DNA from 3 places in the Clostridium sp. AN503 genome. Region 3 is predicted to be linked to each of the others. Evidence: predicted binding sites of a transcription regulator. Region 3 holds the regulator's gene; each other region holds the start of a gene.

Region 1 (3,279 bases), 670 kb from region 3:
GCATCCCGGTACCGTCAAAGATTCCCACCATGGCCCCCGCACTGAACAGAGTGGCGGAGATGATCAGCGCTGCCGGAGCATGCTTCTTGATCAGTTTATCCTGAACCTTCAGGCTCGGATAGTTGACTGCCAGAGCCAGGCACAGCGCAACCAGGAATGCCACATAGCTGGTGACCACACCCACTGACAGGATCGCAACCAGGCCGATGGTCAGCGCCAGGTTGAAGATCAGAAGCTTCGGCCGTCTGAGTGCTTCTTCCTCGTCCTTTGCCTTCTGGTCCTGGGCAACCACTTCCCCTTTGCCTGCTCCTGCGCCCTTCTTCACGGCAAACATGCCCAGGAGGACAGCCAGAACAATATTGAAGATAAGACCCACGATCTGGATCGGGATCAGGATATGCCACAGCTCATTGGCGTCCATAGCCAGAACCGTCGCGGCCCTTGCCACCGGGCCTCCCCACGGAAGCAGGTTCATAACCCCCATACAGGCCCCTGTCAGACATAAAAGGATCCTTGTGTCGATCTTCATCGCCTTGTAAACCGGATACAGAGCCGGTATGGTGATCAGGACCGTGGTGGCTGTGGTGCCGTCCAGGTGGGCGATCGTCGCGATAACCGCCGTTGCGACTGTGACGGCGATCACGTTATTTCCCGCCTTCTTCACCAGGAAGTTGACGATCACGTCGAACATTCCGGTGTCCGACATCACGCCAAAATAGATGACAGAAAAGATAAACAGGATTCCGTTGCTGGTTGTGGTACTGATCCCGTCCTTGATGAACCCGGCTACCTCCACCGGCCCATAACCAAGAAGCAGCGCCGCCGCTGTTGGAATCAGCGCCAGCACAACGATCGGTGACATTTTCCCTTTCAGGAGCAGAACTACGATCAGTACGATCATGGCAAATCCGACTAAAGCTATCATTTGTTTCCCCCTCATTTCTTTTTGATAATCCCATAATAAAAAACCAGCCTGAATAGATCCTGACTGGTTTCTTACAATCTGTTAAGAAGGGAAATTCTTTGTCCACTGCTCTGCCGTTTTCAGCCGGCTGTAAAACTCTTCATAGAACCCGCCGCCGGGCTGGTATTCCGTCAAATAAAAGTTCTGGAGCACATACATACTGATCTCTTTTGCCGTCTGAGCCTGACTCTGCATCATTTCCTGCAGGCTCTTTAAAAAATAATGCCAGTCAACGATATACCGGTCATACCGCGCCGCGTCCGGCGTATCGATCCATTTGCGCACCTTGACCTTGGTGCGGTTCTCCTTCCTGCATTCGTGGATCTGAAGGAAATACGAAAAACTGCCGTCCTCATAGCACCGCCCCAGCGGAAACAGACGACAGATGCCCGGACGGTACGGGTGAATGGAGCACCTGCCTCCCTCATTTAAGAAAGAACAGCTCTCCTCCTCCCCCTTCATCCCCAGATTGGGGAGAATGATCCCATCCACCACATGGAGTTCCAAGTTCTCCGCCAATAGCTGCTGGGGACTTTTCTTCAGTCCCGCCGTCATGCGGTATATGTCATATGGGTCCAGCACAATGGATTCCCCCATCCCGCGGCAGCAGGAGGAGCAGCCGCTGCAGTCATCGCAGCCCACCTTTGCCATATCGTTCAGACTGTATTTTCTGCCGTCGGAGATTTCCTCCAGGCTCACTTCTCTAAGCATCCTTTTTATCCTCTTTCCCACCGTATTATCATTCTCTTTTAGAGGGAGCCGGCATGATCAGCCGTCTCCCTGTTCCGCTACAGCTATCATAGCATTTTATAACCGAATCCGAAATACTTTTTTTATTTCCTGTTCACAGTTTTTTCACAATCAAATTAGCACTCACCTATTGACAGTGCTAACAATTCGTGATATAGTACTGTTAGAACAAATAAAACAAAGCAAGCAGAGCAGAGGTTTTGAAGAAACCTCCCCCTGCTCACAATAAGGAGGTAAAGCATATGTTATTCACACCATCAAGAAGAAACTATGGATTCGATGTATTTGACGACTTTTTTAACGACCCGTTCTTTACCACCCCCGCCCGCGGCAACAACAATACGCTGATGCGTACAGATATCAAGGACGACGGCGCCAACTACCTGCTGGAGATGGAGCTTCCGGGCTTCAAGAAAGAGGACATCAAGGCAGAGCTGAAGGACGGCTATCTCACCATCTCCGCCACCCACGAGGAGAACAAAGATGAGAAAGACGCGAACGGCAAACTGCTGCGGCAGGAACGCTACAGCGGCTCCTGCAAGAGAAGCTTCTATGTAGGCGAGGCCCTGAAGCAGGAAGATATCCGCGCTGGTTTTGAGAACGGAATCTTAAAGCTTCAATTCCCGAAAGAAGCGCCGAAGCAGGTCGAGGAAACACCGAAATATATCCAGATTGAAGGCTGACCCCCTCTCCTTTCACCAATCATCACACACAGCCCCCGCACGGACAGGCATATCCGTGCGGGGGCTGTAGTTTGTACCTGCATTTCTTTTATGGTCCTCAGTCTCTCAATCCCGGCTTTCATTTTCCAGGATATGCTCCAGCAGTCCGCTGCAGCCATCCATCACATCCTGGTAGGTAGCCTCAAAATCCCCCGTATACCATGGGTCAGCCACATCGCGTCCGGTATTCTTAAGAACATTCTTTCCATCCGTTCTTTTGCTGTTGGAAAAGTCCAACAGCTTGTAGACTTTCCCCTCCGGGTCTCCCCCCAACATCCGCAGCATATTGCGGATATTCCAGTCGTCCATGCCGATCAGATAATCATATGCGGCGTAGTCTGACTTCTTTAGCTGTACGGCAGTCTTTCCAGCTACACTGATGCCCTCCCGCTTCAGCCGCTCCCTGGTCCCCCGGTGTACCGGGTTGCCGATCTCCTCGGTGCTGGTGGCGGCAGAGGATATATGAAAATGCTCCGCAAGTCCTATTTTTTCTACCATATCTTTCATGACGAACTCGGCCATTGGGCTTCTGCAAATATTTCCATGGCACGTAAAAAGCACATTCCAACATTTATTATTGTCTTTTCTCATTTAAAATCCCCTTCCCCGGAACCGTAAACACGGACACATCCACACCCTCCAACTCCAACAGCCTTATCTTTTTCTCGACCCCTCCGGCGTAACCGGTCAAACTTCCATTGGCGCCCACCAGTCTGTGGCAAGGTATTATGATTGATATGGGATTATGCCCCACCGCTCCCCCAACCGCTTGGGCCGACATGGTCTTTTTTTGAAGCTTCTCTGCCATCTTCGCGGCAATCGCCCCATAAGTCGTGACCTCCC
Region 2 (3,279 bases), 1.5 Mb from region 3:
TCTGTGGTCAGCAGGGTGGAAGCAACGCTGGTAGCGTTCTGCAGAGCGCTTCTGGTAACCTTTGCCGGATCCAGGATGCCTGCCTTGATCATATCCACATACTCTTCTTTATAAGCGTCAAAACCGGTACCTACCGCAGATTCTTTCACCTTATTGATGATAACAGAGCCTTCCAGTCCCGCATTGGCAACAATGTGGAACAGCGGAGCCTCCAGCGCTTTTAAGATGATCTTGCCGCCGGTCTTCTCGTCACCCTCTAAAGCATCCACAACCGGCTTGATCTGGGTGGTTGCATGCACATATGCAGAACCGCCGCCTGCGATGATGCCTTCCTCAACCGCTGCTCTCGCTGCGGACAGAGCATCCTCCATACGCAGTTTTGCTTCCTTCATCTCAGTCTCAGTTGCAGCGCCCACACGGATCACTGCTACGCCGCCTGCCAGCTTGGCAAGACGCTCCTGAAGCTTCTCTTTATCAAACTCGGAAGTGGTCTCCTCGATCTGTGCGCGGATCTGTGCAACGCGCGCGCTGATCTCTTTCTTGTCGCCGCAGCCGTCCACGATGATGGTGTTCTCTTTCTGAACCTTAACGGATTTGGCGCGTCCAAGCTGATCCATGGTGGTCTCTTTTAAATCCAGGCCCAGCTCCTCGGAGATCACGGTACCTCCGGTCAGGATCGCGATATCTTTGAGCATCTCTTTTCTTCTGTCGCCGTAGCCAGGAGCCTTTACGCCCACAACGGTGAAGGTGCCTCTTAACTTGTTCACGATCAGGGTGGTCAGCGCCTCGCCCTCAATATCCTCTGCGATGATCAGAAGCTTCGCTCCGGACTGTACGATCTTCTCCAGAACCGGCAGGATCTCCTGGATGTTGGAAATCTTCTTGTCGGTGATCAGGATATACGGATCGTCCAGGTTCGCTTCCATCTTATCCATATCGGTGCACATATAAGCAGATACATAGCCGCGGTCAAACTGCATGCCTTCCACCAGATCCAGCTCGGTCTTCATGGTCTTGGACTCCTCGATGGTGATAACTCCGTCGTTGGAAACCTTCTCCATAGCCTCTGCTACCATCTCGCCAACCTCATCATCTGCTGCGGAAATGGCTGCTACTCTTGCAATACTGTCCCTGCCTTCGATCGGCTGGCTCATCTTGGCAAGCGCCTCAACTGCTGCATCCGTCGCTTTTCTCATACCTTTTCTCAGAACGATCGGGTTAGCTCCTGCCGCCAGGTTCTTCATCCCCTCGTTGATCATTGCCTGAGCCAGGACCGTAGCGGTGGTAGTACCGTCACCGGCTACATCGTTGGTCTTGGTAGCGACCTCTTTTACAAGCTGTGCGCCCATGTTCTCAAACGCATCCTCCAGCTCGATCTCTTTTGCGATGGTCACGCCGTCGTTGGTGATCAGCGGAGCGCCGAAGGACTTATCCAGTACAACGTTCCTTCCTTTCGGTCCAAGGGTCACACGGACTGTGTCCGCAAGCTGGTTAACACCTGCCTCCAGGGCTTTTCTGGCGTCTACGCCATGTTTGATCTGCTTTGCCATAGTTCATTCCTCCAAATATTATAAATAGTCAATGATTGAATCTTCCACAAATAAATCCGCTTTGATCGTCTTACTCGATAACCGCCAGGATATCGTTCTGTTTCACAACTACAAGCTTCTCATCTTCCACTTCCACTTCGGTTCCGGAATACTTGGAATAGATCACCTTGTCTCCGACCTTGACCTGCATGGTCACTTCCTTGCCGTCAACCACACCGCCCGGGCCTACTGCAATGACTTCAGCCTGCTGTGGTTTCTCCTTTGCCTGCCCCGGTAATACAATACCGGATTTTGTAGTCTCCTCTGCAACCAGCTGCTTTAATACAACGCGGTCAAATAATGGTACTAATTTCATGGATGATTCCTCCTTATTCTAAATGCTTTTTTTCAATCACGGGACTGAAAAAATATCCCTTTTTGATTCACAATACAATTTATACCACGCATTGTTAGCACTGTCAATAGTTGAGTGCTAATTTTATAAATTTTTTACAGTTGTCCCCTTTCTTTTTTCCCACATTCGTATTACAATATTCATTAAGATTGGTTGGCAGTACGAAAACCGCCGACAGAAAGGAGTGCAGGTATGGCAAAAAAAGGATTGGGAAAGATTGTTGCACTGGCTGCCGTCGCTGGTGCGGCTGTTGCGGGGATATCCTATCTGAAGAAATATCAGTCCTTTAACAAGGAACTGGATGAGGATTTCCATGATTTTGAAGATGAGGAGGAGGACGGCCCGGTTCCGGACAGCACCATGAACCGTAACTACGTTTCCCTTCATGCTGATAAGGATGAGCTTCTCGTCGCTGCCGGGGACATGCTGAACGCGGCAAAGGATGTGGCTGGAGCTGCCAAAAACGTTGTTAAGGATGCTGCTGCGATCGTAGCTGACAGTACCCGGGAGGCTGTTACCGCAGTCTCAGATACTGCTGCTGCCGCAAAGGTTTCCTTCACCGAGGACTCGGACGATTTTGAGGATATGGCGGAAGACATTGTAGAAAGCGTCTCGGATCTTGTGGAGGATGCCGTTGATAAAGCTGCCGACGCCGCAAAGGATGCTATGGAACAAACGGCCGGCGCTGCAAAAAACATTGCCGAAAAAGCTGCCGATACTGCAAAAGATGCCGCTGAAAAGACCGCTGATAAAGCTGCCGACGCAGTGACCACCATCATTGTAGATACCGAGGATATTCCGTCCTGATCAAGGATAAAAGACATGACAACATGTGAAAGGGCTGTCAGGGGCTGCACAGACGATCTCCCTCTAAAAAAGACCGGAAACTATCCGGTCTTTTTTACGTGCTCTGCATCATTCATTTACTGAAGCACACCGCTTCCATTATGACGCATACTCCCGCTGGGACGGCCCGTTTCACACTCAGCCGTGACGCCTCCAGCAGGCCAAAAGCGCCTCTGCACCGCGCGTGATCTGCGCTCCGCTCAAACTGGCATATCCCAGCACCACGGTGGAAGGTCTGTGATCATGCTCCTGATGGATATAATATCCACTGAGCCCATATACCCTGACGCCTGCTGATTCTGCCTGACGGATAAGCTCCTCCTCCGCAATCTCATATTTCGCCGTCAGCAGGATATGGATCCCGGCAAATTCCCCCCGTATCTCAAAATCCTGCTCAAGCGGACGGATCGCCGCCAGCAGCATATCATGCTTTGCCCTGTAAATGGCGCGCATCCGGTTCAAATGCCTTTCAAAATGCCCCAGTGACAG
Region 3 (3,279 bases):
TCGCCAACCAGTTCGTTGGTATCTTTATTCACTACGGTTACACGGACCGGAACTGCTGTGTTGGGCGTGGAAGGGTCCCATCCCCATCCGACGATGGTGCCGCCTTCAAATTCATCAAAGTAACCGGACTGCTGCCCTGCATATGTGGTCATGGCGCTGCCCAGCAGCATGGTTATCATCAGTATCAGAGTTGCAAAAAGTGTTTTGTTTTTCATCATATTTTTTGTCCTTTCTTTCAACAAAATTGTTACTGTGCAAAAAATCAACAAAACATTCACACATTCTAAATATATGTAACAATTTCGTAATATATGAGCGACAAGTCCCTATTTTACATTATTTTTCCAATTTGTCAAGAAAAAATCGTAAAAAAGAGCAGATACACTATATATAGTATCTGCTCTCTCAATATATTGTAGTTATTAAAAAAACGCAAATTAGAAAGATAGCGCTACGGCTCAACTGAGAAAACTTCCTGAGTCTTCATCCCGTGAGCTACGGCAGCATCATGATTGTCGTAATAGATGTCGAGCCAATTGCCCTTTACGCTGGAGCCCATATCCTCCACCGTGTAGATGACGTCACCGATCATCAGCCGGGTCCCGATCGGAAAGACTGACAGATCTGCGGAGACAGTGTGATTGGCTTTCGGTACGGTTCCGGAGTAAGTAAGGCTGTGGCCGCCGGAGCACTCAGAACAATTGCAGTAGCCGGTAGTCGTAAACATCCCCAGCGAAGCTCCTTTTGAACCGGATTCCTTCGGTGCGGCCTCAGGCTGCCTGGAAACAGCGCCCACGTCAGAGGCTTCGCCGGTGCCGCAGGTGATGACCTGTGACTGTGCGTCAGCATCCTCATCAGCGGACTTTCCAGTTGTTACGATGGTAACGCCGATGTCTGAACCCGGGCCGCTTTCGGCTGCCCATACAGGCAGGCTAAGGGATAAAATGCATATTAAAGTCAGAAATAATCGAAACGTGTTATGGAAATCTCTTTTGTTCATATGTTACCTCTCAATCATTTTTTAGGGGGTACCAATTTCCATTATATTACAAAAATGTTAAATGTCAAGAAAGGAACGTAATATGTGTCTCTTAATATAGAAAAAGAAAAGTTTTTTTTAAAAAGTCTTGACAAAACGGATGCAGTAAAGTATATTAATCACAGAATGTTAGCACTCCTCAACAACGAGTGCTAACAAAACCAGAAACGGAGGTCGCCGAATGGAACTGGATGATAGAAAAGTTACAATATTAAAAGCCATCATCAAGACATACCTGGAGACAGGTGAACCGGTTGGGTCCAGGACCATATCCAAGTATACGGACTTAAAGCTGAGTTCCGCGACCATCCGCAATGAGATGTCTGATCTGGAGGAGCTGGGCTACATCCTACAGCCTCATACCTCTGCTGGACGGATCCCATCTGATCAGGGATACCGGTTCTATGTAGATCAGATCATGCAGGAGAAAGAGCAGGAAGTGACTGAGGTCAAGGAGCTGATGATCCAGCGGGTGGACCGGGTAGAGCTGGTACTGAAAAAGCTGGCACAGCTTCTGGCGAACAACACCAATTATGCAGCCATGATCAGCGGTCCCCAGTATCATCACAACAAGCTGAAATTCATCCAGCTGTCCCAGATGGATGAGAGAAAGCTTTTGGTAGTCATTGTGGTAGAAGGGAATCTGATCAAGAATACCATGATGGATGTGCCGGATGAAATCACCCGGGAGGAACTGCTCAATCTGAATATCCTGCTGAACAGCGCGCTCAACGGGCTGACCATTGCGGAAATCAATCTGGATGTCATCAGCCGTTTAAAGGAACAGGCCGGGCCGCACAGCCATGTGGTAGACCTGGTGCTCAATGCGGTGGCGGCAGCCATTCGGGCGGATGACGAGGACCTGCAGATATATACCAGCGGAGCCACTAATATTTTCAAATACCCGGAGCTGAGCGATGGGGAAAAGGCCAGTCAGCTGCTCAGTACCCTCGAACAGAAGGAGATGCTCCAGGAGCTGATCGACGATGTGAATGCATCGGAGGAAAATACCGGGATCCAGGTGTATATCGGGGATGAGACACCGCTTCAGACCATGAAGGACTGCAGCGTGGTGACAGCCAACTACGAGCTGGGCGAGGGAATCCGGGGTACGATCGGTATCATCGGTCCCAAGCGCATGGATTACGAAAAGGTGCTTTCCACCTTAAAGAATCTCATGAAGCAGTTGGATGCCACGTTTAAAAATGAAGAAAGGTGATAGACCATGAGCCAGGACAATAAGAAAGACACGAGCGCCTGCCGGCAGGAGGCAGAAGATATAGACACCACGGAAGCAAATCCAGCCGGTCAGGAGGCAGCAGAGCCTGCTGGTGAAGGCATGGCGGGAAACCAGGAGGAGCAAAACGGACGGGAGGACAGCAGTCACAAGGATGACAGGAAGAAGGACCCGAAGGATGCGCAGATCGAGGAATTGCAGGACCGCCTGAAACGCCAGATGGCAGAGTTTGATAATTTCCGTAAACGCACGGAAAAGGAAAAGACCGCTATGTATGAGATCGGAGCCAGGGATATGATTGAGAAGATCCTCCCGGTGCTGGACAATTTCGAGCGGGGTCTGGCAGTCATGCCGCAGGGCGAGAAGTCAAGCGCCTTTGCGGAAGGCGTAGAAAAAATCTATAAGCAGTTTGTGAAAACGCTGGAAGATGCCGGTGTGGAAGCAATTGAAGCTGTGGGCCAGCAGTTTGACCCGAACCTGCACAATGCAGTGATGCATGTGGAGGATGAGAAATACGGAGAGAATGAGATCTCCATGGAGATGCAGAAAGGTTACAAGTACCGCGGGACAGTCGTCCGGCATAGCATGGTGCAGGTAGCAAATTGACATTGAGCACTTGGCAACTATGAGCTTAGTCGAGTGGAACACGCAGCGGCAAACAACAAATTTAGGAGGAGAAAACTATGAGCAAGATTATTGGTATTGACTTAGGAACAACCAACAGCTGTGTAGCTGTTATGGAAGGCGGAAAGCCGGTAGTGATCCCGAACCAGGAAGGTTCCCGCACTACCCCGTCTGTGGTGGCATTCACCAAGACCGGTGAGAGACTGGTCGGCGAACCCGCAAAGCGTCAGGCAGTGACCAACGCAGACCGCACCATTTCTTCCATCAAGAGACATATGGGCACCGATTACAAGGCAACCATCGACGGCAAGAGCTATACCCCGCAGGAGATTTCCGCGATGATCCTTCAGAAGCTGAAAGCAGATGCAGAAGCTTACCT

The links. The regulator HrcA, encoded in region 3, represses chaperone genes, less so after heat shock. The targets are predictions, from matches to a motif close to TGTTAGCACTCNNNNNNNNNGAGTGCTAACA.
Region 1: a site for HrcA is predicted at 1,829-1,859, ahead of AB1I67_RS16535 (Hsp20/alpha crystallin family protein). Genes of this name have one in related genera too.
Region 2: a site for HrcA is predicted at 1,998-2,028, ahead of AB1I67_RS12580 (co-chaperone GroES). Genes of this name have one in related genera too.

Annotation. Positions count from the first base shown of each region.
Region 1 covers NZ_JBFDTP010000002.1:1,981,270-1,984,548, forward strand. Annotated here, with positions in the region: gene AB1I67_RS16525 (citrate:proton symporter) at 1-925, opposite strand, end outside; gene AB1I67_RS16530 (YkgJ family cysteine cluster protein) at 1,007-1,675, opposite strand; gene AB1I67_RS16535 (Hsp20/alpha crystallin family protein) at 1,957-2,397, shown strand; gene AB1I67_RS16540 (low molecular weight protein-tyrosine-phosphatase) at 2,503-3,027, opposite strand; gene AB1I67_RS16545 (methylated-DNA--[protein]-cysteine S-methyltransferase) at 3,011-3,279, opposite strand, start outside.
Region 2 covers NZ_JBFDTP010000002.1:1,159,225-1,162,503, reverse strand. Annotated here, with positions in the region: gene groL (chaperonin GroEL) at 1-1,550, opposite strand, end outside; gene AB1I67_RS12580 (co-chaperone GroES) at 1,621-1,905, opposite strand; gene AB1I67_RS12575 (hypothetical protein) at 2,137-2,751, shown strand; gene AB1I67_RS12570 (PLP-dependent aminotransferase family protein) at 2,929-3,279, opposite strand, start outside.
Region 3 covers NZ_JBFDTP010000002.1:2,650,867-2,654,145, reverse strand. Annotated here, with positions in the region: gene AB1I67_RS19675 (3D domain-containing protein) at 1-218, opposite strand, end outside; gene AB1I67_RS19670 (3D domain-containing protein) at 452-1,000, opposite strand; gene hrcA (heat-inducible transcriptional repressor HrcA) at 1,221-2,258, shown strand; gene grpE (nucleotide exchange factor GrpE) at 2,265-2,882, shown strand; gene dnaK (molecular chaperone DnaK) at 2,960-3,279, shown strand, end outside.